Regions from separate parts of the Micromonospora sp. NPDC005413 genome, predicted to be linked through region 2. Evidence: riboswitches for the same ligand, from Rfam matches in the RefSeq annotation. Region 2 holds a riboswitch; each other region holds the start of a gene.
What was found. A riboswitch is a leader RNA that binds a small molecule or an ion and turns the genes downstream of it on or off. The one in region 2 is predicted to bind S-adenosylmethionine.
Positions count from the first base shown of each region.

Region 1 (9,617 bases), on a different contig from region 2:
GGTCGCCGCCGAGATCGGTGCCCAGGAGGAGTCGGTGCGTCGGCTGCGAGCCGAATACCAGAGGCACCTGGAGGACGTCAACGAGAGCAGCGGGTGTACCGGCGAGGAACGCCGCCTGGAACGCCAACTGCGCCTCAGGGTCCTCGCCCACAAACGGCGCGAGGTCACCCGCCTGCGGGACAACCGGGAGATCGACGACCTCGTGCTGCAAGAGCTCCAGGAAGCTCTGGACAACGAGGAGATCCGGCTGCTGGGACGCGGGCCCAACGAATGATCGCCAGCGGCCTTCCTGCCGGCGCGGCTCAGAGCACCTGGGCGAGGAACCGGCGAAGCCGAGGGTGCTCGGCCCGTTCGAAGATCGCCTCGGGCGGCCCAGCCTCCAGCACCACGCCACGGTCCATGAAGGCAACGGTGTCGGCGACCTGCCGGGCGAAGCCCATCTCGTGGGTGACCACCACCATGGTCATGCCTGCCGCGGACAGGTCGGCCATCACCCCGAGGACGCCCTTGACCAGCTCCGGGTCGAGCGCCGAGGTCGCCTCGTCGAAGAGCATCACCTCGGGCCGCAGCGCCAGCGCCCGGGCGATCGCCACCCGCTGCTGCTGACCGCCGGAGAGCTGCGCGGGCCGGGAGTCGGCCTTTCCGGCCAGCCCCACCAGCTCCAGTTGGGCACGGGCGACGGACTCCGCCTCGTCCTCGCCGAGCTTGCGGAGTCGGCGCAGCGCGAGGGTGACGTTGCGCAGCACGCTCATGTGGGGGAAGAGGTTGAACTGCTGGAAGACCATTCCCACCCGCTGCCGCAGCGCGTCCGGGTCGTCGCCCAGCACGCTGCGCCCGTCCAGCAGCACGTCGCCGCGGTCCGGCTCGATCAGCCGGTTGATGGTGCGCAGGAGGGTGGACTTGCCCGACCCGGACGGGCCGATCACGCAGGCCGTCGCACCGCGCGGCACGGTGAGGTCGACGCCGCGCAGCACCCGGTTCGGCCCGAAGGCGAGGTGCACGTCGCGGACGTCGAGGCTGACCGAGGTGGTCGTGCCGGTGGTCGTCATCGGTTCCCTTCCGTCGCGGCGGGCAGCGCCGGCGCGGTGTCGTCGTCGTCCTCGTCGGCCGGTGCGGCGGTGGGCCGACCGTGGCGCAGCCGCCGGTCGATCCAGTTGACGACGTGCGTCAGCGGCACGGTCAGCGCCAGGTAGAAGAGCCCGGCCAGCAGCAGCGCGGACTCGTTGCCGGTGGTGGCCGCGTAGTCCTGCCCGATCCGGAACAGCTCCCGCTGGCTGGCCACCAGGCCGAGGAAGTAGACCAGGCTGGAGTCCTTGATCAGCGCGATGAGCTGGTTCACCCAGGCCGGCAGCACCCGCCGGATGCCCTGCGGAATGATCACCAGCCGCATCGCGTCGGCCCAGGAGAAGCCGAGAGCGCGAGCTCCCTCCAACTGGGCGGCCTCCACCGACTGGATGCCGGAGCGGAAGATCTCCCCGATGTACGCCGCCGCGATGAGCGACAGCGCCAGGATCCCCAGCGGGTAGGGGTCCGGTCCCCAGACCCGCATGCCCAGTGGGGCCAGCCCGACGCCGATCAGCAGGATCGTCGCCGCGGCCGGTAGCCCCCGGAACACGTCGGTGTAGACCCGCGCCGGCCAGCGCAGCCACCGGCTGCGGGAGATGCCGGCGACGGCGAGCAGCAGGCCCAGCACCGAGCCGAGCAGGGCGGCGGAGACCGCCAGGATCAGCGTGTTGGGCAACCCGACGGTCAGCATCTCGGGCAGCGCCTCGCGCATCGCGTCCCAGTCGAAGAAGGTCTCCCACATGGTGCTCAACGGATCCATCGGTCGCCTCTCCTACCGCCCTGCTCGCTCGTCACCGGGTACGTCTCAGGACGCGGTCGACGCGGACGCCGACGGCACAGTCGACGCGGACGCCGACGGCACGGCCACCGTGCCGCTGCCCGGCTTGAAGTCCTCCGGGACCGGCCGGCCCGGGTAGTACTGCGCCTGCAACCGGCTCCAGGTGCCGTCCGCGATGACCTCGTCGAGACCCTTGTTCAGCGCCTCCCGCAGCTTGTCGCTGCCCTTGGCGACGGCGTACGCGGTCGGTGCCGGGCTGAGCTGCTTGGCCGCCACGGTGATCTTGCCCTTGCTGTCGGCGGCCGACTTCTCGCCGATCTCCGCCGGAGCGATCCACGCGTCGGCCGTGCCGGCCTTGAGCTGGTTGATCGCGCCGTTGTAGTCCGGCACCCGCACCGGGTCGAGCTGCTTGCCCGTGGCGTAGTCGTCCTGGACGGTGCCCTGGACCACCACGACCCGCTTGCCGGCGAGCTGGTCGAAGCCGGTGATCGGCGAGCCGGCCGGGACGTCCAGGCCGAAGTAGCCGAAGTCGTAGCCGTTGCCGAAGTCGACGGTCTTCTTCCGCGCCTCCGTGATGGTGATCGAGGAGCTGCCAACGTCGAACTTGCGGTTGTTGACCTGGGAGAGCAGCGCGGAGAAGTCGGTGCCGACGAACTCGACCTTCAGGCCGAGCTTCCCGGCCACCGCGGTCAGCAGGTCGTTGTCGAAGCCGGTGAACGTGCCGTCCTTGAGGTACACGTTCGGCGGTGCGTCGGTCAGCGTGCCGGCGCGCAGCACGCCCGGCTGGGCCAGGCCGTACGGGTTGGCGGTGGTGTCGGACGAGCTGTCCCCGCCGCAGGCGGTGAGCGCGGTGGCGGCCAGGATCGTGGCCGCGCCCAGGGCAGCGGCGCGGGTCAGGGCAGGAAGGAATCGCACGGGTGTCTCCGAAAGGGTTGCGTCTCGGCGCGCACGGGCGTGCGCCGCCGACGGTGCGCCCGATGGGCGTACCGCTGGGGAGGTTTCGGGAAGAGGGGTGCGCTAGTGCGCGGTGCCGCGACGACAGGCGGCGCTGCACATTCGCATCATGTCCACGTGCCGTCGCCGGGTCAGTGCGGGCGAAGGCCAACCGGCGGGGAGTTCCGCGACGTCGGTCGGTGGGGCGGTGCTGAGGATGCGCATGGCTCTCCCGGGTCTGTGCTGACCTGGGTGCCAGGCCACGCTTGCACCGACGTCGTGCCGGTGCCTGGTCTTCACCCGGGGCACCCCACCGCGGAGGAGGGTTGCCGGCCAGCGAGCCGGGGCTTTGCGCTGGCACTCATGACCTGCGCCGAGACTAGCAGCAGAGGTCCGTCGATCGTCCAGTCGATATGACCACGCTCACCGTCCGCGCCCGACGCGCGGCCCGCAGGTCAACCGGCGTGCACGTGCGGGCGGCGCGTCTGGTCGGGCTCCTGGCGGCGCAGGATCTCCCGGGTGACCGAGGCGATCTCGCCCTGCCCGAACGCCAGGTAGCGCAGGACGTTGCGGGTCGGGCCGCCCTCGGTCCACTCGAAGTAGATGTGTGGGCGCCGCCGGCTGCGGTTGCGGATCTCCAGCAGCATGGCGGCCAGCGCGTTCGGCACCGAGGAGCTGGCAAGCCTGAGCACCGGGAAGCGGTCGTGCGCCACGCTGCCGCGCACCAGCAGGCCGGTCTCGAAGTCCGACGGGTCGGTGACCTGCACCTCGACGAAGATGACGTCGCTGTCGTCGGGGAAGTCGTTGTCCGCCACCGTCTGGGCGAGCTTGTCGCGGTACTCGGTGAGGTCGCGCCGCTCCGGCTCGTGCGCGATGAGGCGGATCCGACGCTCGCTCCGCTCGGCGATGAACGCCGTCGCGACCGGGTCGAAGTCGACCCGGTCGACCCGCAGCTCGAAGGCCCGCATCACCCGCGACAGCACCGACACCACGATCATCCCACCGATGAAGCAGGCGGCGATCTTCACACCGTCGGGACGTTGCACCACGTTCGCCGCTGTGGTGTAGACGAACACCACAGCGATGGTCCCGAACGCGACCGTGCGCCCCCGCTGCCCGCGCCGCCGTGCCGCGAGGGTCACCGCTGTCGCCGCCGAGGTGATCAACACCAGAACCCCGGTGGCGTACGCGCCGCCCTGCGCGTCGACGCTGGCCCGGAAGACGACCGTGATCAGGAACGCCACCGTGGTGAACACCAGCACCAGCGGCCGGATGGCCCGCGCCCAGGTCGGCGCCATGCCGTAGCGGGGCAGGTAACGCGGTACGAGATTGAGCAGACCGGCCATCGCCGACGCCCCGGCGAACCAGAGGATCCCGATGGTCGACAGGTCGTACACGGTGCCGAACACCTGGCCGAGGTGCTGGTGCGCCAGGAAGGACAGGGCCCGACCGTTCGCCGGGCCGCCCGGCTGGAACGCCTCGGGCGGGATCAGCACGGTGGTGGTCACGCTGCTGGTGATCAGGAAGACGCTCATGGTGGCGGCGGCGGTGGTGAGCAGCCGACGCGCGCCCCGGATCCGGCCCAGCGGCCGATCCTCCGAGTCCTGACGGTCCCCCCGGATGTGTGGCATCACCGCCACCCCGGTCTCGAAACCGGACAGGCCCAGCGCCAACTTCGGAAACAGCAGCAGGGACAGCGCGACCACCATCAGGGGATCGCCGTGCCCGGTGGTCAGCGTGGTGGTCCAGTCCCCGACCGCGCTCGGATGGGTCACCACCCGCCACAGCGCGTCGGCGATCACCACCGCGTTCAGCGTCAGATAGACCGCGACCAGGACGACGGCGATCCCGATGGCCTCGCCGAATCCCTTGAGGAACACCGCGCCGAGCAGCGCCACGAGCAGCAGCGTGAGCAGGACCTCGTGGCCCTTGAGGCCGCTGGGCCAGAACGGGTTCTCGTCGAGGTGAGCGGTCGCGTCGGCCGCGGACAGCGTGATGGTGATGATGAAGTCGGTGGCCGCGAAGCCGAGCAGCACCAGCACGAGCAGCTTGCCCGGCCAGTAGCTCAGCAGGCGTACCAGCATCGCGATCGAGCCCTCACCGTGCGGGCTCTCCACCGCCACGCGGCGGTAGACCGGCAGCGCGCCCAGCAGCGTCACCAACACCAGCACCAGGGTGGCCACCGGCGACAGCGCCCCGGCGGCCAGCGCCGCGATGCCCGGCTGGTAGCCGAGCGTCGAGAAGTAGTCGACGCCGGTCAGGCACATCACCTTCCACCACGGGTGGTGCCGCTGCTCCCGCGGGCGGACGTGCAGGCCCTGCGGCACGGGTTGCTCCGACCGGTCGTCGAGCAGCCAGCTCCGCAGCCGGTCGGTCCGCCGGCCGGCGCGCCTGTCGACCTCCATCGGCGCTACCCCCGTCGTCCGCCCATGGTCACCGCGAGTATCCGTCGGCGGGCCGGCACCCGTCCGCCGGTGCGCGGAACCCGCCCGCTGTGGGCGTCCGGGCGAGTGGCGCGTCGGGGTTTCGGGCCGGAGGCAGGGGGGAAGCAGCGCCTCCCGGCGCCCACCCCGACCTGCCCCCGTGTGGGCCGGGAGGCCGCCGGACGGGCGGCCCCGGGAAGGGGGGGTGGGTCATGGTCGGCGGCCGTCGGTTTCGCCCGGGTGGTGGTTTCGGCCGCCAACTCGACGAGTCCGAGACAAGGGTTGGCGTGCCGCCACCGACGGAGTCGCCCGCTGCGCCCGCCGGCGGCCTGGTGGACAGCGCGGTCTACATCCGAGGGCACCGTTTCGCCTCACCGTCCGGCCTCGCCGAGACGTACCGCTGCCTGCAGGACCAGGACGGCGCGATGGCCTGGATCGGGTTGTACCGGCCCGACATCGACCAGGTCACCTCGCTGGCCCGGGAGTTCCGGCTGCACGACCTGGCGGTCGAGGACGCGATCAACGCCCACCAGAGGCCCAAGCTGGAACGGTACGGGCACACGCTGTTCGTGGTGCTGCGCGCCGCCCGCTACGACGACCTGCGGGAGGAGGTCGAGTTCTCCGAGCTGCACCTGTTCATCGGGCCGGGCTTCGTGGTCACCGTCCGGCACGGTGAGGCCCCCGACCTGGCCGCGGTGCGACGGCGGATGGAGACCGAGGCGCAGATGCTCGCCCGGGGTCCGGAGGCGGTCCTGTACGCGATCCTCGACGAGGTTGTCGACGGGTACGCGCCGGTGGTGGCCGGGCTGGAGAACGACATCGACGAGATTGAGACCCAGGTGTTCGGCGGTGACCCGAACGCCAGCCGGCGCATCTACGGCCTCAGCCGCGAGGTCATCCAGTTCCAGCGGGCCGCCCGCCCGCTGCTCATCGTGCTCGGCGCGCTGGCCGACGGCGCCGGCAGCGCCAGCACGGACGAGGAACTGCGCCGCTACCTGCGTGACGTGACCGACCACCTGACCCAGGTGGTGGAGCGGGTGGACGGCTTCCGGCACCTGTTGCAGAACATCCTCACCGTCAACGCCACCCTGGTCTCGCAGCAGCAGAACGAGGAGATGCGCAGCCTCACCGCGGCCAGCTACGCGCAGAACGAGGAGCTGAAGAAGGTCTCGTCCTGGGCGGCGATCCTGTTCGCTCCCACGCTCATCGGCACGGTCTACGGGATGAACTTCGTCCACATGCCGGAGTTGAACTGGCGCTTCGGCTACCTGTTCGCGCTGCTGTTGATGCTGCTGGTCTGCGGCACCCTCTACGTGATCTTCAAGCGGCGCGGCTGGCTGTGACCCGCGCGGCCGAGGATCACTCGATGCCGCGCAGGATGTGCCGTTCGTCGTCGAGGTCGTCGTCGCCGGCACCGATCCGGCCGAGCAGGACGGCGGCCGCCCAGATCGTCAGTGGCGTGGCCGCCCCGGTCAGGCCGCCGCCGGTCCGGTCGTCCCGGGTCTGGCTCCGCTCCGCGCGCGGTGGCCTGCGCTGAGCCTGCATAGGCACTGCCCCTTCTCGTCGAAGCCGCCCTCGGCGGCACGAGGTGCGCCCGCGCCACCGCCTGGGTCACCCGCGCTCGGGCAGGTCACCACCGGTACGGCATCCAGGTCGAACCATCCCACGCCAGGCCGCATCACCACCGCTTGTTTTCGGTTTCCCGACTGTCGCATGCCAAACCGGACATTTTCCTCTAGGGTCCGGTCGATGTGGTCGGGTCAGGGCAGCGGGTGGGCGATGGCGCGCGCGTGGTCGGTGAGCGCCGCGCCGACCACGGTCGCGGCCAGCGGCAACACCTCGAGGCAGCGCCGCACCGCGGCGGCCATCAGCGCGTTCGGCACCCGCATGGAGAGCGTGCAGTGCGGCACCCAGCGGCCCGGCTGGTAGTGCTCGGCCAGGGGGATGCCGGCGGCGGCGAGCCGGTCGTACACCATCTGGTGGTGGGTCAGCAGTTCCGGGGTGGGTGCCGGGCCGAGCCAGAGCACCCGCCCGACGAACTGCCCGGCGTGCTGGAAGTCGAGTCGCAGCGGGGCGGCCACGACGGTCCCGCGCAGCGCCTCGGCGACCTGCTCGGGGTTGAAACGGGGCGCCACCGCGAGCGAGACGTGTGGCCGGTGGCGCTGCTCCCACAGCGACCGCATGCTCTGCACGCCCTCGGCCTCCAGCGCGTCCCAGAGCACCCGGATCCGCCGGGTAGCGTCCGGGTCCAGATACAGCTCCAACGCCGCGACCACGTGATCACCGTAGTGGCCGAGGTTTGATCGCCCGTGTCGGCGGTACCTGATCGGAAACCAACCAGGGAGGCGTGCCCGTGGACGTGAGTGACCTGTTGACCGAGACATACGGCCGACTGCCCGATCTCGTCCGGGCGGCGGTCGACGGACTCACCCCGGAGCAACTGCACCGGGCGCCCGGCCCGGGCGCCAACCCGGTCGGCTGGCTGGTCTGGCACCTGACCCGAGTCCAGGACCATCACGTCGCCGACCTGCTCGACGCCGACCAGGTCTGGGTGAGCGGCGACTGGGCGGGTCGGTTCGGGCTCACCGCCGACCCGGACGACACCGGCTACGGCCACTCGCCGGCGCAGGTCGCGGCGGTCCGGCCAGAGAGCGCGCAGGCGCTGATCGACTACTACGAGGCCGTCGCGTCGCGTACCGGATCGTTCCTGACCGGCCTGCGACCGGCGGACCTGGACCGCGTGGTCGACGAGGCGTGGGACCCGCCGGTGACCCTCGGCGTCCGCCTCGTCAGCATCGCCGAGGACGACCAGCAGCACGTGGGCCAGGCCGCCTACGTGCGCGGTCTGATCGAGGTCGACTGACCGGCGGCGTCCGCCGGGCTCACGGCACGATCACGGCCCGGCCCTCCAACGTGCCGTCGCGCATCTGCCGGTACGCGTCGAGGGCGTTGTCGAGCGCGAAGGTGGTGGTCTTCGGCTTGACCAGACCCCGGGCACCCAGCTCCAGCACCTCGACCAGCTCGGGACGGCTGCCCCAGTAGGTGGTCGCGATGCTCACCTCGTACGGCACGGAGAAGAACGAGACCCCCACGGTGCCTCCGCCGATGCCCACGATCGTCAGGTCGCCCACGGTGCGGGCCACCGCCACGCCGAGCGCCAGGGTGGCGTCCACGCCCACGAAGTCGAGCACCACGTCGGCACCCCGGCCCCCGGTGGCCTCCCGGATCTCCTCGGCGGCGGTGGCGCCCGAGGTGACGGTCTGGTCGGCGCCGCACTCCTGCGCCAGCCGCAGCGCCTCGGCGCGGGTGTCCACGGCGATGATGCGGGCGGCCGTGGTGGCCTTGAGGATCTGGATGCCCACATGTCCCAGCCCGCCGACCCCGATCACCACGGCCGTGCTGCCCGGCGGAAGCTTCGGCCAGGACCGCCGGATCGCGTGGTACGGGGTCAGGCCGGCGTCGGTCAGCGGCGCCGCGTCCACCGGATCCAACCCGTCCGGCAACGGCACGATGTGCCGCGCGTCGGGGACCAGCTCGTACTCGGCCATGCCGCCGTCCAGACCGAGCCCACCGCCCCCACTCGGCACCGGGGCGCCAGCCGGGTTCTCGCAGTACGGGTCGACGCCGACGCGGCAGCGGGCGCAGGTGCCGCAGCCCCACGGTCCGAAGACGGCGACGGGCTGGCCGATCGTCAGCCCTGTCACGCCGTCGCCGAGGGCGTGCACCCAGCCGGCGTTCTCGTGGCCCAGGGTGAACGGCGGGTTCCAGGGCATGGTGCCCGGCTCGAACTCGTCCATCAGGTGCAGGTCGGAGTGGCAGGCGCCGGCACCGCCGATCCGAACCACCACCTGTCCCGGCCCGGGCGTCGGATCCGGAACCTCGACCAACTCCGGTTCCGACTTCCACTCCCGCAATCGCAGCGCGCGCATCCGGTTCTCCCATTCTTCTCGGCCTGACCGCAGGCTCCCCACCTCCCCGCTGAGCAAACGGCCCAGGTGAACCCGCCCTGCTGGGTTCGCTCACCCGTTCCGGGTGAACCGGGCTCACCCCGGCGTGGGTGATCCTCCGAGGAGCCGTGGGGAGGGGACCTGATGGGCACGACGGTGGCGCAGTACCTGCAACAGTTGGATCCCGGCCGGCGGCCCGACCTGCCGGAGACCACGGCCGGCACGCTGCGGCTGGACGTACGCGGCGCCGGCTGCACCGATCACTGGTACCTGACCATCGCCGACCAGCACGTCCGGGTCACCCGCTCCGACGATGACGCCGAGCTGATGGTCCGCGCGGACCGGACGGTCTACGACCGGATGGCGAGCGGCGAGATGCACGTGGCCACAGCGCTGCTGCGCAACGAGCTGACCGTGCAGGGCGACCTGCGCCTGTTGATGCTGCTGCGGCGGATCTTTCCCGGGCCGCCC
Region 1 covers NZ_JBEXEV010000003.1:235,591-245,207, reverse strand. Annotated here, with positions in the region: gene ABZS37_RS06930 (Na+/H+ antiporter) at 1-274, shown strand, start outside; gene ABZS37_RS06925 (amino acid ABC transporter ATP-binding protein) at 303-1,049, opposite strand; gene ABZS37_RS06920 (amino acid ABC transporter permease) at 1,046-1,825, opposite strand; gene ABZS37_RS06915 (ABC transporter substrate-binding protein) at 1,871-2,758, opposite strand; SAM riboswitch class IV at 3,034-3,145, opposite strand; gene ABZS37_RS06910 (amino acid transporter) at 3,232-5,181, opposite strand; gene corA (magnesium/cobalt transporter CorA) at 5,487-6,542, shown strand; gene ABZS37_RS06900 (hypothetical protein) at 6,559-6,750, opposite strand; gene ABZS37_RS06895 (2'-5' RNA ligase family protein) at 6,960-7,475, opposite strand; gene ABZS37_RS06890 (DinB family protein) at 7,553-8,062, shown strand; gene ABZS37_RS06885 (NAD(P)-dependent alcohol dehydrogenase) at 8,082-9,128, opposite strand; gene ABZS37_RS06880 (SCP2 sterol-binding domain-containing protein) at 9,291-9,617, shown strand, end outside.
Region 1: linked by a shared signal. The riboswitch ahead of ABZS37_RS06915 (ABC transporter substrate-binding protein) and the one ahead of ABZS37_RS10530 (aminotransferase class V-fold PLP-dependent enzyme) in region 2 are both predicted to bind S-adenosylmethionine.

Region 2 (9,617 bases):
GGGGCGCGGCGGATCTTCCCGAGTCTGCGGGCCGACGCGCTGGCCGGGGCGATCCGCTACTACGACGGGCAGGTCGACGACGCCCGGCTGGTGGTCACCCTGGCCCGCACCGCGGCCAGCCTCGGCGCCACGGTGGTGAGCAGCGCCCGCGCCGTCGGGCTGATCCGGCAGGCGCGGGAGGTGACCGGCGTACGGGTTCGCGACCTGGAGGCGCCGGCCGGCTCACCGGACGCGGAGTTCGAGGTGCAGGCCCGCACCGTCATCGCCGCCACCGGGGTGTGGAGCGACGACATGTCCCGGATGCTCAACGACGTGGGCCTGCGCCCCGGCGTCCGGGTGCGCGCCTCGAAGGGGGTGCACCTGGTGGTGCCCCGCTCGGCGATCACCGGCGAGACGGGGCTCATCCTGCGTACGGCGCGTTCGGTGCTCTTCGTCATCCCGTGGGGCGGGCACTGGATCATCGGCACGACGGACACCGACTGGCGGTTGGACAGGTCCCACCCGGCGGCCTCGGCCCGCGACATCGACTACCTGTTGCAGCAGGTCAACACCGTGCTGGACCGGCCGTTGACCACCGCCGACATCGAGGGGGTGTACGCGGGGCTGCGGCCGTTGCTGGCCGGCGAGGCCGACTCCACCTCGAAGCTCTCCCGTGAGCACGCCGTGTTCGAGCCGATGCTCGGGCTGTTGCTGGTCGCCGGAGGCAAGTACACGACGTACCGGGTGATGGCTTCCGACGTGGTCGATCGCGCGGCCCGCCGGCTCGGCGGCGCCCGCTCGTCGCGTACCGCCGACCTGCCGCTGCTCGGCGCCGACGGGTTCCCGGCGATGTGGCGGGACCGGGCCGACCTGGCCCGCCGGCACGGCGTGCCGGTGGGCGTGGTGGAGCACCTGCTGGAGCGGTACGGCACCCTCACCCTGGACCTGCTGGGGCTGATCAATGCCGATCCGTTGCTCGGCTCTCCGTTGGCCGGCGCCCCGGAGTACCTGGCGGCGGAGGTCGCCTACGCGACGCGGGCCGAGGGTGCGCTGCACCTGGAGGACGTGCTGACCCGCCGGACCCGGATCTCGTTCGAGACCAGCCATCGGGGGCTGGAGTCGGCGGAGCACGCGGCCGAGCTGATGGGCGCGGTGCTCGGTTGGGACGCGGCCACCCGGGCGCGCGAGGTCGAGCACTACCGCGTGCGGGTGGAGGCGGAGCGGCAGTCCCAGTTGATGCCGGACGACGCTGCGGCGGACGCGGCCCGGCTCGGCGCTCCGGATGTCCGGGGTTACGCGGCCGATCGGGGTGGCGACGACGATCAGGCTGAGCTGCGTCCGTCCACTCGGTGACGAATTGGAACGTTACCGAGGGGTAACTATCGATACCGACCCGGATGGTGGTTTCGGTGTTACCTACGGTGGGGTAGGTTTCCGCGCGTGCTTTCCCGCCCGCGTCCTCGTCTGCTCGCACCTCTTCTCGCCGCCGCGCTGGTCGGTGCCCTGACCGGGTGTTCGCTGCTCGACCGGGACGCGGCGGGCACGCCAGCGGCGCAACCGTCCGCTGGCACGGCGGGTGGCGGATCACAGCTGGAGATCCCCACCACGGTCGCCGCCGGCCAGGTGAGCCTGCTTCAGCGGCTCGGCGCCGACGGCCCGCTGCGCACCCTGAGCGTCGAACGGAACGGCGCGTGGCAGTGCCTCGACTGCGCCGGTGACGGGGTCACCTCCCGGGGCACGCTCGCCCCGGAGCTGACCGAACGGCTCCAGGTGCTGCTCGCCAACCCGGCGCTGACCACCGAGACCGATCAGGCCCGGAAGTACCGGACGACCTGCATCGACGCGCTGACGTCCAGCCTGCTCACCTCCACCGGGCTGATCACCTCGCAGGACTGCCCGGGCGAGGAGCGCACGGCGGTCGCCGGGGAGATCCTGCTGCTGCTCACCCAGGCGACCCCGGCCGAAGTCAACGGCTGACCCGCCGCGCCGGTGCGCGGGTCAGAGCACGGTGCACGGGTCGGAGCACCTTGCCGGGGTTGAGCAGGCCGGCCGGGTCCAGCGCCGACTTGATCGCCTGATGCACCCGGACGCCCACCGGCCCGATCTCCCGGGCCAGCCAGTCGCGCTTGAGCAGCCCCACCCCGTGCTCGCCGGTGCAGGTGCCGCCCAGGTCCAGGCCGAGGCGCATGATCTCGTCGAACGCCCGCCGACCCCGCTCCACGCTCGCCGGGTCGGCCCGGTCGACCACGATGTTCGGGTGCATGTTGCCGTCCCCGGCGTGCCCCACCACGCCGATCGGCACCTCGCACTCCGCCGCGATCCGGGCCACCCCGTCCAGCAGGGCGGCGAGCGAGCCGCGCGGCACCGCCACATCGTCAATGACCAGACCGCCGTTGCCGCCCGGGTAGGCATCGGCCGCGAACTTCTCCATCGCCGGATGCGCCAGCCGGCGGGCCTGCAACAGCGCTGCCGCCTCCACCGCGTCGGTGGCCGCGTAGACCTCGTCGGCGCCGGCCGCCTCGCACACCTCGGCCAGGCCGGCCAGGTCGTCGGCGGCCCGGGTACCGGTGTCCGCGGCGGCCAGCAGCAGGGCCTGCGCGTCGGTCCGCAGCCCCATCGGCTGGTACGCCTCGATCGCCCGCAGGTGGGTCTGGTCCAGCAGCTCCAGCAGGCTGGGGGTGAGCCCACGAGCCGCGATCGCGGCCACCGCCGCGCCGGCCGCGGCGGTGGACGGGAAGACCGCCACCAGGGTCAGCGAGTCGGCCGGTGCGGGCCGCAACGCCACGGTCACCTCGGTGATCACCCCGAGGGTGCCCTCCGAGCCGACGAAGAGCCGGGTCAGGTCGTAACCGGCCACCCCCTTGGCCGTACGCCGGCCGGTGCGCAGCACCTCCCCGGAGGCGAGCACCACCTCCAGGCCGAGCACGTACTCGGTGGTCACGCCGTACTTCACGCAGCACATGCCGCCCGCGTTGGTGGCCACGTTGCCGCCGATCGTGGACGACTCCCAGGAGCCGGGGTCCGGCGGGTACCAGAGCCCCTGCTTGGCGACCGCCCCGGCCAGTGCCGCGTTGACCACCCCTGGTTGGACCACCGCGATCCGGCTCACCGGGTCGATCTCCCGGATCTCGTCCATCGCGACGGTGCTGAGGACCACCGCGCCGTCCACCGCGTTCGCCGCGCCGGCCAACCCGGTCCGCGCGCCCTGCGGCACCACCGGTACGCCGTGCCGCGCCGCCGCCCGGACCACCGCGACCACCTGCTCGGTGGTGCGCGGGCGGGTCACCACCAGCGGCGTTCCGGCGGCGCAGAGGTCGGCCTCGTCCCGCTGGTGCATCCGCAGGAGGTCCGGGTCGGTGAGCACGGCGTTGTCACCGAGCGCGACGCGCAGGTCGTCGAGGAGAGTGGTGGGGGCCATGCAGCCGAGGCTAGGTCGCCGACCGCCGATCATCAACATGATCCACTGCGCGGGATAGCTTGGGCGCCATGCTCTATCTGGACCGGCCTGCCTGGCCGTGGCGCGGTCGGCTCTGGTCGCACCTGATCAGCGACGTCTCGTACGCCGAGCTGCACGCCTTCGCTGAGGCACTCGGCGCGCCCCGGCGCGGCTTCGACCGGGACCACTACGACATCCCGGCCGACCGGTTCGCGGCGGCGGTGTGGCTGGGTGCCCAGGTGGTGCCGAGCCGGGAGCTGGTCCGGTTGCTCCGCGCCGCCGGCCTGCGCCGCCCGAAGCACCTGGTCAGCCCGCGCCAGGCCCCGTGAGCGTGGCCAGCTCGCGGCGCACGTTGTCCCGGGCGGGCTCCTCCCACCGACTGGCCAGCGGCGGCAGCCGGAACAGCGCGGGCAGCGCCAGCAGGCTGGTCAACACCGCGGCCCGACCAGCCCGGAAGGCCGGCTCGGGCACATGGGCGTACTCCCGCCGGATGGCCGCCGCGTAACGGTCGTACGTGGCCGGCGGCGCGGCCAGCACGGCGAGGTCCGCATCGCAGAGCAGGGCGCCGTCCCGGTCGCCCGGTGCCACCGCGTGCCCGGCCGTGAGCAGCACCAGCCGGCGCACCTCGGCCACCGCGGGTGCCGGCACTCCGAGCCCGGCGAGCACGCTTTCGGCCAGCGCGGCGCTGTCCCGTTCGTTGGCGTCGCCGACGGCCCGTGGGTCGTAGACCGCGTCGTGGCACCAGGCCGCCAGCCGGACCACGTCGACCCGATCGGTCAGCCCGGCGTGCTGGTCCACCACGTCGAGCACTGCGCTCAGGTGGGCCACCGTGTGGTAGTGCCGGTGCGGCTCCCGCCATCGGGCGAGCAGCTGCTCCCCGGCCCGGGTCGACCCCGCGTCCGGCCTCGCGCCGGCACCCCGGACCGCCGCCCGCCATCGATCCAGCAGATCAGCCACCGCCCGAGTCTGCCGCATCGCGCCGGGGTGCGCGGCGCGGGAGGAATCATCAGGCCCACCACGGGTAGTCGCGCCCATGGCCGTGGCCCGGGACAAGCGACCTCCAGTGGTGCGACGTACCGCGCTGCGCCAAGGGCTGGTGGACGTCGACGGGGCACGGATCGCCGAGGCCACCGAGGAGCTGCGGCATCGCGGCCGGACCACCCTGCACGACCGGCTGCACCGGGTGCGGATGGCCGGCGGGCTGGCCGTACAGGCCGGGCTGGCGGCCGGGCTGGCGTACTTCATCTCGCACCGGGTGCTCGGCAACCCGCAGCCGGTCTTCGCGCCGATCTCGGCGGTCGGCACCCTGGCCGCGTCGGTCGGTCAGCGGTTCCGCCGGACCGTGGAGCTGATCGTCGGGGTGGCGATCGGGGTGGCCATCGGCGACCTCCTGATCTACCTGCTGGGCACCGGGGCATGGCAGCTCGGCCTGGTGGTGACGGTGGCGATCCTGCTCACCATCTTCGCCGGGGCCAGCGTGGCCATCGTCATCCAGGCGGCGGCCACAGCGGTGCTGATCGTGACGCTGAGCCCCTCCACCAAGGATCTGGAGATCCCCCGCTTCGTCGACGCGTTCCTCGGCGGTGGAATCGCGCTGCTGGTCACGGCGGTGCTGCTGCCGCTGAACCCGCTCCGGGTGATCAACCGGGCCGCCCGTCCGGCGCTGGACCTGCTCGCCACCCAACTCGACGCCACCGCCGACGGGCTGCGCAAACGGGACCGCGCCGGCACCCAGCAGGCGCTCGAACGGTTGCGCAACAACAAGGAGGAGTTGGCCACGTTGGCCGAGGCGATCGAGGGGGCCAAGGAGACCTCCACTCTCTCCCCGGCCCGCTGGCATCGGCGCGACGAGCTCACCCACTACGCGGAGGCGGCCGACCCGATCGACCGGGCGATGCGCAACACCGGCACGCTGATCCGCCGGGCCGTGACGCTGATCGAGGACGAGGAGCCGGTGCCCGATCCGATGCCGGACGCGATCGGCCACCTCGCCGAGTCGGTCCGGCTCCTCAAGCACGAGTTCGCCGTCGGTGAGGAACCGGAAAAGTCCAGGGAGCGGTCCCTGCGGGCGGTCAGCGAAGCCGGCCGGGCGTATGGCGCCGGGGTCGGCTTCTCGGGCAGCGTGGTGGTCGCCCAGATCCGGACCACTGCGAGCGACCTGCTGGTGGCCTCCGGGATCGAGCAGGAGGAGGCGAACCGGTGGATCCGTACCGCCTTCGGGGAGCAGGAGCGGCCGGTCGGTGAACCGGCCGAGCCGGGCGAGCCGCCGAAGCCGCCCACCGCCCCACCGGTCGGCTGACCGGGGCGCCTCATCCCAACTCAGCCCAAGGTGGCGAGCGCGGCGAGCAGCCGGTCCACCTGAGCGACGGTGCTGCCCAGGCCGATGCTGGCGCGCAACGCGGTGGGCGGCAGGTCCCGTCGGCCGGTTCGCCCCGCCGCCTCGGTGAGCAGGCGCCGGGCCAGCGGGTGGGCGCAGAACAGCCCGTCGCGTACGCCGATCCGGTGCTCGGCGGCCAGCCGTGTGGCGACGTCGGCGGAATCCCACCCGGCGACCACGAACGAGACGATGCCGACGCGCGGCGCGTCCGGGCCGAAGGTGCGCAACTCCACCACGTGCGGCAGGGCGGCGATGCCGGTCCGCAGTCGGGCCAGCAGCGCCTGCTCGTGGGCGGCCAGCGCGGCCCGGTCCGCCTCGTCGAGCGCCGCGCACACCGCGGCCAGTGCCACCGCGCCGAGCAGGTTCGGGGTGCCGCCCTCGTGCCGTGCCGTGCCGGTCGCCCAGGTCACGTCGTGCGTGGCTGGCCCGACGTTGCTGGTGGCGCCGCCACCGGCCAGGTACGGCGGGGCGGCGTCCAGCCAGTCCGCGCGGCCGATCAGCACCCCCGCACCGAACGGCGCGTACAGCTTGTGGCCGGACACGGCCAGGTAGTCGACGTCGAGCGTGAGCAGGTCGACCGGGGCGTGCGGGGCGAGTTGCGCGGCGTCGAGCACGATCCGGGCCCCATGCCGGTGGGCCACCCGGGCCAACTCGGCGACCGGCCACCGCTCGCCGGTCACGTTGCTCGCACCGGTCACCGCGACCAGCACCGGCAGCGCCGGGCTGCTGCCCCGGCGCAGCTCGGTGAGGGCGGCGGCGAGGTCGCGTACCGCCCCGTCCGGGCCGGTGGGCACCGGGAGCCGGACGGAGCCGCGCGGCCAGGGCAGCAGGTTCGCGTGATGCTCGCCGGCGAAAGTGACCACGGTCGTGCCGGCGGGCAGCGCCCGGGCCAGCAGGTTGAGCGCGTCAGTGGTGTTGCGGGTGAAGATCACGTGATCGTCGGCGCGGGCGCCGAAGAAGTCGCCGACCGTCTGCCGGGCCTGCTCGTATTCCAGGGTGCAGCGCCGGGACAACGCTCCCGCGCCACGGTGCACGCTGGCGTACCAGGGCAGCAGCTCAGCCACCGCGTCGGCGGCGGCCCGCGCGCACGGCGCGCTCGCCGCGTAGTCCAGGTTGATCTCGCCCGGTACGCCGAGGACGTCGAGCGGCCGCGACGAAGCCGCTGCGGGCGCGGTGTCGAAGCGGGTGGGCAGCGAGGGAACGAGGGTGACGGACACGCCGGAACCTCCGGGGTCAGGGACCCCGGGTGCACAGTCGGGACGGGGTCCGCGCTTGCCCAGCGCACCGATCGGGCTGGGCCCGGTCATCACCCGGGGCACCCCACCGCGAACTCGACGAGGGTTGCCGGCCAGCAAGCCGGGGCTTGATGCTGGCGCTCGTGACCAGCCAGCAGCATAGCGGCTGTGGATGCGAGCGGACCAGCCGGCAATGGATGGCTACGCTGACCGCATGGCCGACACCCCGCCCGGTTCACCGCTGCCGTCGTCGCCCGCACCCGCAGCCCCGCCCGTCGGCGAGGCGCCCCGGATGCCGCTGCGCCGACTGGGCTGGCGGCGGTTCCTGGTGCTGGCCGGGGTGGTGCTGTTCATCGCCGCCTGCGCGGTGTTCATGGTCTTCACGCTGGGCCAGTCGCTCGGCCTGCAAGCCCTGCTGATCGGGGTGGTCGCCGCCATCCTGCCGGTGCCGGTGCTGGTCGCCTGCTTCCTCTGGCTGGACCGGTACGAACCGGAGCCGCTCAAGTATTTGATCTTCTGCTTCGCCTGGGGGGCGTTCGTCTCCACGGCCGCCTCGCTCACGGTGAACGAGTTCGCCGCCAACCGCTTCGCCGACTGGGGCCTGCCGTCCGCGCTCACCGGGGTGCTGGTCGCGCCGTTCATCGAGGAGCTGACCAAGGCCCTGGGCCCGATCCTGCTGCTGGTGTTCCGCCGCCGGGAGTGGTCCGGGATCACCGACGGCCTGGTCTACTGCGGGCTCTCCGCCGTCGGCTTCGCCATGGTGGAGAACATCCTCTACCTGGGCGGGTACGGCTTTGCGGCCGGCGCCGACCGGTACGGCCCGGCGACCGGCGCGCAGCAGGTCATCGCGATCTTCATCGTACGGATCCTGCTGTTCGGGTTCGCCCACCCGCTTTTCACCTCGATGACCGGTGTGGGGCTGGGCATCGCGGCCCGGACGGCAGACCGGCGGGTCCGGGTGCTCGCCCCGATCGGCGGCCTGCTGCTGGCGATGATGCTGCACGGCACGTGGAACCTGCTGCCCACGCTGACCCAGGCCACCGGCGAGGCAGTGATCATGCTGTACGGCTTCCTGGGCCTGATGGTGCCGGTCTTCTTCGGCATGGTGGGGCTCGCGGTGTGGCTGCGCGCCTGGGAGGGGCGGCTCACGGAGCGGACACTGCCGGACTACGTACGCGCCGGCTGGCTGAGCCCGCCCGAGGTGGCCGCCCTGAGCAGCCTCGGCAGACGACACGCGGCCCGCAGTTGGGCCCGGCGGGTGGCTGGGGACGCCGGGGCGCGGGCGATGCGCGGCTACCAGTTCGCCGCCACCCGGCTGGCCCTGCTGCGCGACGGGACACTGCGCGGCCTGGACCGCAAACCCGCCGATCAGGAGCGGACCGCCCGCGAGGAGCGTGAGTTGCTGGACGCGATCAGCGCGTACCGGTCGTTCTTCGTGGGTCGGGACCCGCAGGCCCCGGTCGGGGTCTGGGACGGCAGCCGCTACCACCTGCGCTTCCCGGACGGGACCCAGCGTCCGGTCGCCGCGCCGGACGAGCCGGTGGTGCCGATCCCGGTGGTGCTGGCCCCTGCTCCGCCTCCGATGGGCTACGCCCCGCCCGGCTGGCCCGGCCTGCGGCCGGGGGCGCCCTGGCCGCCCGGTCACCCCTGACGGCTGGCGGCTTACTGCTGGCGGCTTGCGGCTCAGGTCATCAGGGTTGCGGCTCAGGTCATCAGGGTGGTGAGGAAATCACCGAAGCCCTGGAACATCGCGATCAGCGCGGCACCGATCGCCTTGAACATCTGCGCCGCGCCGTCCGGCCGGAAGGCCATGAAGTAGATCAGGAACGCGACACTGCCCCAGGTCAACAGCTTCTTCACGAATACTGGCATCGTCCCTCCCCAGGGCCACGGTCGCCGGATGGCTTCCCGTCGTGCGGCCGGGCAAACGGCGCGCCTGGGGGAGGTGCGTCAGAGGTAGAGGCCGGTGGAGTCGTTCTCGATCCGCTCGGCGGCCACGGCGTGCACGTCCCGCTCCCGCAGCAGCACGTACCCGCGGCCGTGTAGCTCGACCTCGGAGCGGTCGTCCGGGTCGAAGAGCACCCGGTCGCCGGAGACGATGGCACGTACGTTCGGCCCGACCCCGACCGTGGTGGCCCACGCGAGGCGCTTGCCGACCGCGGCGGTCGCCGGGATGACGATGCCCGCGGTGGAGCGACGTTCGCCCTCGCTGCCCTCCATACGGACCAGCACGCGGTCATGCAGCAGACGGATCGGCAGGCCGGCGTCGAGATCGTTGTCGGCGGTCACGCCGCAGACGCTACCGTGCGGCCGACGACGGGCTGCCGGTGGTTACGCCGGAGGTGCGCGGGGCAATGTGTGGCGGAACTGCCCTACGGTGTCGGGAACGGACGTATGCTGTCCGACCTGTCGTCGTGGGCGGACCATTTCTTCTGCCAGGAGGTGCGCTTGAGCCGCTTCGAGCGAGTACGCGGGCGGCTCCGCCGTGCCTACCAGTCGGGACGGGAGTCGGTCCGCGCCGACGAGAGCTCGTCGAATGACGCGCTGAGCGACGTGTCGGAGTCGGCCCAGGTGGCTTCGCCAGCCGTGC
Region 2 covers NZ_JBEXEV010000006.1:75,279-84,895, reverse strand. Annotated here, with positions in the region: gene ABZS37_RS10560 (glycerol-3-phosphate dehydrogenase/oxidase) at 1-1,332, shown strand, start outside; gene ABZS37_RS10555 (hypothetical protein) at 1,420-1,956, shown strand; gene ABZS37_RS10550 (FAD-linked oxidase C-terminal domain-containing protein) at 1,946-3,397, opposite strand; gene ABZS37_RS10545 (DUF4031 domain-containing protein) at 3,466-3,744, shown strand; gene ABZS37_RS10540 (metal-dependent phosphohydrolase) at 3,722-4,372, opposite strand; gene ABZS37_RS10535 (FUSC family protein) at 4,512-5,714, shown strand; gene ABZS37_RS10530 (aminotransferase class V-fold PLP-dependent enzyme) at 5,735-6,985, opposite strand; SAM riboswitch class IV at 7,056-7,176, opposite strand; gene ABZS37_RS10525 (PrsW family intramembrane metalloprotease) at 7,200-8,678, shown strand; gene ABZS37_RS10520 (hypothetical protein) at 8,732-8,899, opposite strand; gene ABZS37_RS10515 (co-chaperone GroES) at 8,978-9,316, opposite strand; gene ABZS37_RS10510 (AI-2E family transporter) at 9,422-9,617, shown strand, end outside.

Region 3 (9,617 bases), on a different contig from region 2:
GGGGCCGGGCACAACTACCTGATCATGGCCTCGGCGGGGTCGGGGAAGTCGAACACCATCGCCTGGCTCAGCCACCGCCTGTCGTCCCTGCACGCGAACGGTGACGTGGCCAAGCTGCACCCGGACGCGGTGCGAGCCGGCCTGCAGCCTGGCTCGCCTGTCTTCGACAAGGTCATCATCATCACCGACCGTCGGAACCTCGACGCCCAACTCCGCGCGACGGTCGGCAGCTTCGAGCAGACCGCCGGACTGGTGGTGAAAATCGACGAGAACCACGGGTCGAAGTCCGAGCAGCTCGCGAAGGCCCTCGGGCGCGAGACGGGGAAGATCGTCACCGTCACGCTGCACACGTTCCCTGCGCTTGAGGAGTACCTCAAGCAGAATCCGACCGAGATCCAGGGCCGGCGGTTCGCGATCGTCATCGACGAGGCGCATTCGTCCCAGTCCGGCGATGCTGCCGCCTCGGTCCGCGCGGTGCTGCGTGACCTGGGCCTGGACGCCGACTCCGACGACCCGGGCGCGACCAGCGCGCCGGCCGCACCTGACGTCGAGGCACAGCTCAAGGCCAACGCGCGCAAGCGGCAGCGGGCCGCGAACCTCTCCTACTTCGCGTTCACCGCCACGCCGAAGCACAAGACCCTCGAAGGTTTCGGCACGCTCGGCGAGGACGGGAAGTACCACCCGTTCCACACCTACTCCATGCGGCAGGCCATCGAGGAGAAATTCATTCTCGATCCGCTGCGCAACTACGTTACTTACAACACCTACTGGAAGCTCGTCAACGGCAACCCCGAGGAGCGGAAGGTGGACCCGGCCAAGGCGAACCCGCTGCTGGCCAGGTACGCGCTCACCCACGACTCGACCGTCGCTCAGCACGCGCAGGTGATCGTCGAGCACTTCCGGACCCACACCGCCGGAAGGCTTGGCGGACGGGCGAAGGCGATGGTAGTCACCGCGGGTAGGCCGCAGGCCGTACAGATGGCCCGGTCGATCAAGAAGTACATCGGCGACCTGGGCTACCCCGACCCGGGAGTCCTGGTGGCGTTCTCCGGCACCCTCACCTACGACAACGAGGAGATCACCGAGGCGAAGGAGAACGGCGGGCTGCCCGAGACTGCCTTGCCGAAGGCGTTCGCCTACACGCGCGCCGACGACAAGTCCGCACAGGCCGGCGGAGCCGGGCAGCCCGAGTACCGGATCTTGGTGGTCGCGGAGAAGTACCAGACCGGCTTCGACCAGCCATTGCTCACCACGATGTACGTCAACAAGACGCTGACGGGCATCGCCGCCGTGCAGACCCTGTCCCGGCTCAACCGCACCGCCGACCGCAAGAGCCAGTCCGACCTGGCGGTGCTGGACTTCGTCAACGACGCCGAGGACATCAAGGAGTCCTTCCGCCCGTACTTCGAGGAAGCCGCCACCCTGCCCTCGGACCCTAACCTGCTCTACACCGCGCAGAGCAGGGTGATGTCCGCGCCGGTTCTCGTCGACGAGGAGATGCAGGCGTTCGCGGCTGCTTACCTGGCCGCCCAGCGGCAGGCCGCCGGCAACACGGCGAAGTGGGAGAAGCTCCACGCCGAGCTGTACCGGCACCTCGATCCTGCGGTGACCCGCTTCGCCGACCTGCTCAACGGCGACGACGAGGACGACCAGGAGACAGCCGAGACCTTCCGGGCCGACCTGAACGACTACGTCCGCAAGTACAGCTTCCTCTCCGGCATCGTCACCTACATCGACGCTGAACTGGAGCGCCTCTACCTCTACGGGCGGCACCTGCTCAATCGGCTGCCCCGCGGTGAGGACGGCGGCGTGGACATCGGCGAGGTCGACCTGAGTCACCTGCGGGTGGAGAAAACCGGTGAACACGACGTCAGCCTCGTCCCCGAGGGGCCGGCTGACATGAAGGGCTTCGGCGACGGATCCGGCAGCGCCAAAGAGACGGAGAAGTCGCTGCTGTCGGAGCTCATCGACCGGTTCAACCAGAAGTACGGCACCGAGTTCACCGAGCAGGACGTCATCAAGCCCTTCAACGAGGCCCTTGCCGACCCGAAGGTGCGGCTGGCCGCCGTCGCCAACGACGAGGAAAACTTCGGCCACGTCTTCGACCCGGTCTTCGAGGACAAGATGATGGATCACTTCGACACCACGGCCGACCTGGGACGCAAGTACTTCGACCCGCAGCAGAACTTCCGCAGCTCGCTCAACCGCAGCGCCCGCAGCGCCGCCTGGCGGCTGATCCGCCGGCAGGAGGGGGTCGTCAACGACGACGCGGCCTGACCGGCCGTGCCGCCGCGGCGCCAACGTGACGCGCCGCGGCGGCAACTTCTGGACGATGATCGGTTTGACCGCAACACTGACCATCTGGCTGGGACAGTCGCAGGGGTGGAGGCAACGTGCGGACAGAGCCGATCGCCGGGCGATACGAGAGGGTCGAGGAGATCGGCTCCGGCGGCATGGGGCACGTGTGGCGCGGCTACGACAGTGTCCTCGACCGTGAGGTCGCCATCAAACTCATCCGCGTCGAGGCCGTGCAAACCCCGCAGCAGGCGGAAGAGTTCGCCAAGCGATTCCGCCGCGAGGCCCGCGTCACCGCACGCATCCAACACCACGGCGTGCCCCAGGTGTACGACGCGGTCCTAGACCGCTCCTACGACCGGCTCTACCTGGTGATGGAGTTCGTCCGTGGCACCGCCCTACGGGCCTTTATCGACCCACAGCATCCGCTGCCGGTCACCTGGGCAGCCGCTATCGCCGCGCAGATCTGCACCGTCCTCTCCCACGCCCACGCCATCCCCGTCGTGCACCGCGACCTCAAACCCGACAACGTGCTGGTCACCGCGGATGGGGCGATCAAGCTCCTCGACTTCGGCATCGCCGCCATCCTGCGCACCGACGTCACCCGCCTCACCGCAACCGGCAGCGCCCTCGGCACTCACCACTACATGCCGCCCGAGCAGATCCAGAACGCACAGGTCACGCCACAGAGCGACCTATACGCCCTGGGCTGCGTCCTGCACGAACTCCTCGCCGGGCAGCGGGTCTTCGCCGGCGGCAGCGACTTCGAACTGTGGCACCAGCACGTCACCGAGCCACCACCACCTCTGCGGACGCTCCGCCCCGAGGTGCCCGTCGCGATCGAGGAACTGGTCCTCGATCTGCTGGCCAAGGCCCCAGAGGACCGGCCGACGGACGCCTACGACGTCTACGAGCGGCTGCTGCCCTTCCTGCCCCTACCCGGAGCGGCACCGCCCGCCTCCGAGCGCGCGAGCAGCACCATGCCCGACCCAACGCTGGTGTACCGCCGACCCAACGCGCCCCGACGCCGGCCCGCGCCCGACCCCGTCGTCCCGGCGCCGCGCAGTGGCACGTCGAGCGCCGATCCGGCGGCGATTCTGCGGACCGAGGTTCGAGACGCGATCAAGGCCGCCGTTGCCCAATCCGATGAGCTGCTGGACGACGAACGGTTCGCCCAGGCTGCCGAGGTGCTCGAGGGCGTGATCGGCCCCGCCAGCGAGGCGCTCGGTGCTGAAAGTCCACGCGTGCTCGTTCTGCGATCACGGCGAGCGGCCATTCTCATCATCGGCGGGGACTTCCGGCGCGCGCTGCCGGAGTTCGACGCCCTCGCCGCCGCGTACACCCGTACCGCTGGCCCCACCAGCGAGGACGCCTTGGAATGCCTCCGGCAGGCAGCCCATTGCCGGGCGGAACTCGGCCAGGCCACTACAGCCCTGCGCCAGTTCCGGCAGGTGCTGACGCACGTACGTGCCGCCTCCGGCGACGTCTCCCCCACGGCTCTCGACCTACGTTTCAACATCGGCATACTGCTGGTCTCCGAAGACAAGCCCGCCGAGGCCGCGGACGAGCTGCAACCGCTGCACGACGACCTCTGCGTGGTCTACGGCCCAGACCATGAGCTGACCCGGGAAGTCGCCGACCTGCTTGCTCGGCTCCGACTCGCCGCCGACGGATAGTTCCGCCACCGCCGTCTGCTCAGGTCTCCCCCGCGTGTTGGCCGGGGTTGCTCCCGGCCTCGATGATCTCTATGCTTCCTGGGCGTCAAGAGTGGTCAGCGTCAAGCCTCCCGGCTTGCTGACCCGGCAACCGCGCCACCCGCGCACGGTGCCCCCGGGGGAAGACCAGGCCGACCGCAAGCTGCGGTACGGCAAGAGCGGGTGCCTCGGGCACCGGAGAGCGAGTTCACCGTGCCATTCGAAGAGCTGGACCTGGCCGCTTTCGCGGTCTGCCTGACCTGCGGGCACCTCCGCGACGGTGCCCCGCGCGAACAGCGGTGCCGCTGCCAGCCACGTACACCGGAGTGGGAGCGGCAGTGGCAGGGCCAGGACATCCCCAGTGACCTCGCCCTGTGCCTGTTGTGCGTCCGAGAGACCGTGACCACCCGAACCCGGTGGTCGTGGCTGGCCTGCGAAAGCTGCCGACACGTCTCGCAGGTCGTCGGCGAATGGTACGGCCACCGCGCCGCACTGCCGCTGGGCCGGCACTCGATCATGAACGGCGACGTGGTCCAACCGCAGACGGCCACGACCACCGTGGTCGCCGCCTCGCTGGTGGCTTCCGCGCGGCGTGGTAACGAGCTGCGCGAGTGGCAGCAGGTGGAGTTCGACCGGCTCGCCGAGCCACTACGCCCAGTCGGACCAAGTGTGCCGCTGGTCGAGTGGCAGCGACGGTGGCCGCCCTCGCTCGGAGCAAGCGTCGACGCTTTCGAGCGCTACGGCGTCATGCCCGTCCCCAACGACCTCAGCAGCCTCCGGCAGGCGCAGAACGAATTCTTGGCCACCGCTCGTTGATCGCCAGTCCAGCCGGCTGCTGTTGGTGGTAACCGATCTCGCCAACAGCAGCCGGCTGGTCATCGCCCATCGACGGTCCGGTGATAACGGGCAGCTCGGATGCCACGCCGTTCGATAGCATCCGGCCATGATGGACAGTAGCGGGCAGCGACGTCGGTGCCCAGTGGTCGAAGCATGACCATCATCAGTGGTTGGCCGGCGCTGACCGTGGCATTGAGCAACAGAGCCTCGCCAGCGAGATTGTTCATTCAGGAGCGGTTCGGCCGCTGGCAGGCCCTGCAGGCACGGTATCGGGAATCCGTGGGCTCCCTTGTCGTGCCTGGGAGTCAGGCGAACCCTGGCACCATCGGCTCGGCCTTCGACTGGATGGTGCGCTTCATGGTGCATCCCAGGCCGGACCTGCGCTTGGCGCTGCTCGGCGCGCGCACTCCCCCGCTCCGGCACGCGGTCCACGAACTGGCACGCACGCTGAATTACCTCCAAAGCGGCGACAGCATGGGGACCTCCCGGTTCACCGGGCCGGCCGCAGGCAGCGAAGCCGACCATCGACTCGTTGCCCGGGCCTGCTGGGCGCTGGCGCTCCTCACCGACCTGTACCGGGTCGGTCCGACACCCGGATCCCCGTTGATGGCCCTGGCCCCAAGGTCCATCACCGCCGAGAAGCTACTTGATCTCGCCCCATCCGCGGCCCTCGACGAGCTCCAGGCTCTGCGCGCCTTCGCCGAGCGGAGCCTCCTGCCGTCCCTGTCGGCGCGGCATGGCGCTTGGGCCCTCGGGCCGACCTTCGCCGGATCATCGCTGATGAACGCCGACGCCGACCTGATCGCCGCAGGTCTGCTGCTCGAACTCAAGACGGGCCTCGGCAGCAAGCGCCGCGATGGGACGCGGCGGTCAGCATTGGAAGCGCCGACCATCATGCAGCTGCTCGGCTACGTACTGCTGGACTTTCCTGACGAGTTCGCCATCGAAGCCGTCGGCGTCTACAACGCCCGCTACGCACACCTGACGACGTGGCGCCTACCGGAACTCCTGGCTGAGTTGGCGGGCCGGCCCGTTGATCTAAGGGAGGAACGTGTGGCCTTCCATCAGCTGCTCGCCAGGGGCGATCACGTTAGTCCTCACGTCGGAGACCATCTATGTAGCCCTGGATGAGGGCGGACGCGTCGCGGAAGTCGAGGTCGAAGAACTCGCGGTCCTTGCGGACCCGGTAGTGCGCCAATCGATCGTGCAGCTCGGCCTCTACCGACGGAGCATCCGCGACCACCCACAAAGCGCGCACGCCATACGGGATAACAACGCCGGTCGCCCGGTTGATCTCCCTCACCCTCTCCTCGACGGTCCGCTCTGTGTAGCCGATCTTCAGCATCCGAGGTTGCTCGCGAGTCGACAGCACGTAGATGTAGCCATCTCCTGGCGTTTCACGCGGCTGTTCCCCGACAAGTCCGGCCAGATGGACCTGCACGACAGCGTCAGTCAGTAGCGTGAGCTGCATCGCAGCGGTGGCATCGTCGCCATCCCTGATCGCGCTCCGTAGGCGACCGAGCGCATCACCAGCTTGTAGGCAGCGCTTACGTCCGGGGCGGCCCAGCTGTTGCCACACGGTGAACCAGTCCCACTGGTCCTGCCGGTGACAGCGCGAGTAGAGCCCTTTGACTTCCGACAGGGCCTCCAGCAGTGAGGCGTTGGACTCAATCGGGTCGTTCTGCAGGTAGCTCAGCACGGCCGCTACCGACTGCCGTCGTTTCTGCTGGACCTCGGGCTTGACGGGGGCCATCCCGAAGCCCCACTTCTGCACGACCTGCACACGGTGGTCTTGAACTGGAGATGCCACGACCGCCCTCTCCTCCCATAGCTGCATGCGCCGTCGGATGCGGCGATCCCGGCCACCTCAGCAGCGGCCGGAATGAGGGGGAAGAGTATCCAACATGACTCGCTGGCCGCGGAGCCGGAGCCCAGGCGGGAGGCCGCCCGTCGGCGGCGGAGAACAAGCGACTCTGGGCCGAGAGGGCCGGGCGAGCAAGACTGATCTTTGCGACGTCTACGGCCCAGACCGCGAGGACACTTGGGAGATCGCCGACGCACTGACCCGCCTCCGGCTCACCGGCCGGGGGTAGGTGACAATGGCCAGGCTGTTCCACCGCCCCGGATCATCGCGACGAGTCGCTGGCGGCGTTCGTTGGAGGAGGAGTCCGTGGGGTTGGCAGCAGACTCGGATGCTGTCTCTGCAGCCAACGCCGTTCGCGCGTCAATCAGCTTCGACGAGCTACGCATCGTCGGGGATGCGCTGTACTGGCTGGAGTCCCGTCCGAGCTCCGGGAGCGGCCCGGCCCTTGTGCGGTGGTCGGCAACCGACGGCGCGGCCGACGTAACTCCATCGAGGTTCGGCGTGACCAGCGGTGTGCACGCCTACGGTGGTGGCACATTTGCCCCAAGCAGTCACGGGGCGTGGTGCGCCGGCGCAAACGGTCTCTACCGGGTGAACGGGGGCGACGTCAGCCTCGTGGTTGAGGACTCGTCATCCTTCGGTGACCTCACAATCGGTGACGGCGAGCTACTCGGTGTACGAGCGAGGGCTGCGCCGAGGTGCCGTTGCGTCTGCCTGGGCTGGCCGAGATCTTGGAAGCAGTGGGCGAGTTCGTCGGCCAGGTAGGCCGCAGTGAAGTACCGGATCCAGGGGCGGTTCCTGCCCGCTCGGACACGGGCAAGCTGCCGTTCCGCGACATCGAGGTGGGCGGCGCAGGCCGCTTCACGCCCGAGGCGGGCCTGGGCGCGGGCCGCCACGGCGTGCAACGCGGCCCGCACGCCGTCGTGGCGTTAATATCGCTACCCGTCAACGCAGCGAGCGCCATCCGGGGCGCGAGCAGTCCGGCGGCCCGACCGCTTACCGGGCAGACCAGCGGTGACATCGCGAACTTCGGAGGGCATGCAGGGGCCGTAGGACGCCGGCCGATCGACATGCCGCAGCGCCGTGCGCCGACATTGTCGGCAGATGCCGACGTCAAACTGTGACAAAACTTCGACATTGTGGTCCTGCCACGGGCTGCCGCCACGCTCGACAATGGGCACCTGACGATGCTGCCCGATCTCGCAGCGACCATCGGCCGCACTGGTGCTTGGCCAGATGCTCGGCGCTGCTCGGCCGGCCCGAAAGATTGTCACAGGTGGCAGCTATCGTCTGCACACATCGTGACTGCGCATCTGCAGTAGACCGGGGGTTAGCGATGGCTGACAGCGACGAGACAAAGGCCGCCCACCGCGAGCTCGGCCGCCGGCTCGCGCAGTTTCGCAGGGCTGGCGGTCACACCCAGCACGACCTGGCGCGGCTCGTGCAGTACGGCCGCAGCTCCGTGGCGAACACGGAGACCGGTCACCAGCACCCGGACCGCGCCTTCTGGGCGCGCTGCGACACCGTGCTGCAGACCGGTGGCGTGCTCGTCAGCGAGTATGACCGCATCACCGAGCTGAACCGTCAACGACGACGCTCATCGGCGATCCAGGAGGCCAGGAGCACGTCGGGGCCCGCGACGCCGATCGACGCTGGCCACGACGCCTTTGTAGCGAATGGCGGTGCTGTTCTATGGGAACGCGAGGACAGCATCGATGCCCGCCGGCTGGCGCTGAAGTCCTCCGTCGATGACAACATCCGTCTCACGTATCTGGAAAACGAGGTCCGGCAGGCGATCGCCGACAACGAGCGCCTCACCCCGCTAATCCTCATAGCGCGTATGCGACCGCTGCGCTCCTACGTTGACCAGCTCATGGCAGGCAGGCAGCACCCACCACAACGCGCCCGGCTCTACGCCGTCGCCGCTCACCTGTCCGGACTTCTCGGCGCACTCGCCCTCGACCTCGGCGCTTTCGGCGCGGCGCACGCCTACGCCGCCGAAGCGTTCGACCTCGCCGAGGCTGCCGAGCAGTCCGACGCGCAAGCCTGGGCACGGGCCACGCAAAGCCTGATCGCCTTCTACTCCGGCGACTACCATGACGCGCTGGCCTACGCCCAGGACGGCCTGCGCCGTGGCGGCACCAGCGGGCACCGCATCCGCCTCACGATCAACGGTCAGGCGCGGGCCCTCGCCCGTCTCGGCGACCGGTACGGCGTCGATCGTGCCGTTGACCACGCATTCACCATGCTGGCCGACTACCCGGCCGGCTCGTCGGTCAGCGCTAGCCTCGCCCTCGGCCCGTACTGCCCGGCCAGGACCGCGGCCAACGCGGCGACCGCCTACCTGGCGCTCGGCCGTACCGCAGGCGTCACCAACCACCTCACCACCGCGATCACCGCGTTCGACACCGCAGGGTTGGCTGGTCCGCGTGCACTCTGCCGCCTCGACCTGGCCACCGCGCACCTGCATGCCGACAGTCCCGACCCCGAGGAAGCAGGCGCACTGGCGGTGGAGGCGCTCACCCTCACCGCGGACCAGCGTTTCGAATCGGTCCACCAACGCGCCCGTCAGTTCCTCGCCGCCGCCCACCCCTTCGCCCGCCACCCGCAGCTACGGCACGTCGCCGACCTGCTCGCCGACCGCACACAGGTCGCTGCCACCGGACAGGCCGCTCTACCATCGCTGTCATGAGCAGCCGGGAACTGGCCAGCCTGCACCAGCGCTGGACCGCCTACCAGGACCTGCCCGAGCTCACCAACCACTGGTACTGGCGCCCAGGCTGGCGGGCCGACCGCCAGTTCTACACCTGGCACCTCACCTTCGAACACCAACCTGAACTCCATCACCTCGTCACCGACGTGCAGCGCCAACTCACTCTGCCCGGACTGGACTTGGTGCCGCTCGACGGGCTCCACCTGACCATGCA
Region 3 covers NZ_JBEXEV010000025.1:39,494-49,110, forward strand. Annotated here, with positions in the region: gene ABZS37_RS23130 (DEAD/DEAH box helicase family protein) at 1-2,277, shown strand, start outside; gene ABZS37_RS23135 (serine/threonine-protein kinase) at 2,394-3,971, shown strand; SAM riboswitch class IV at 4,055-4,175, shown strand; gene ABZS37_RS23140 (hypothetical protein) at 4,203-4,805, shown strand; gene ABZS37_RS23145 (hypothetical protein) at 4,980-5,957, shown strand; gene ABZS37_RS23150 (GIY-YIG nuclease family protein) at 5,917-6,609, opposite strand; partial or broken gene ABZS37_RS23155 (XRE family transcriptional regulator) at 7,374-7,663, opposite strand; gene ABZS37_RS23160 (helix-turn-helix transcriptional regulator) at 8,027-9,382, shown strand; gene ABZS37_RS23165 (2'-5' RNA ligase family protein) at 9,379-9,617, shown strand, end outside.
Region 3: linked by a shared signal. The riboswitch ahead of ABZS37_RS23140 (hypothetical protein) and the one ahead of ABZS37_RS10530 (aminotransferase class V-fold PLP-dependent enzyme) in region 2 are both predicted to bind S-adenosylmethionine.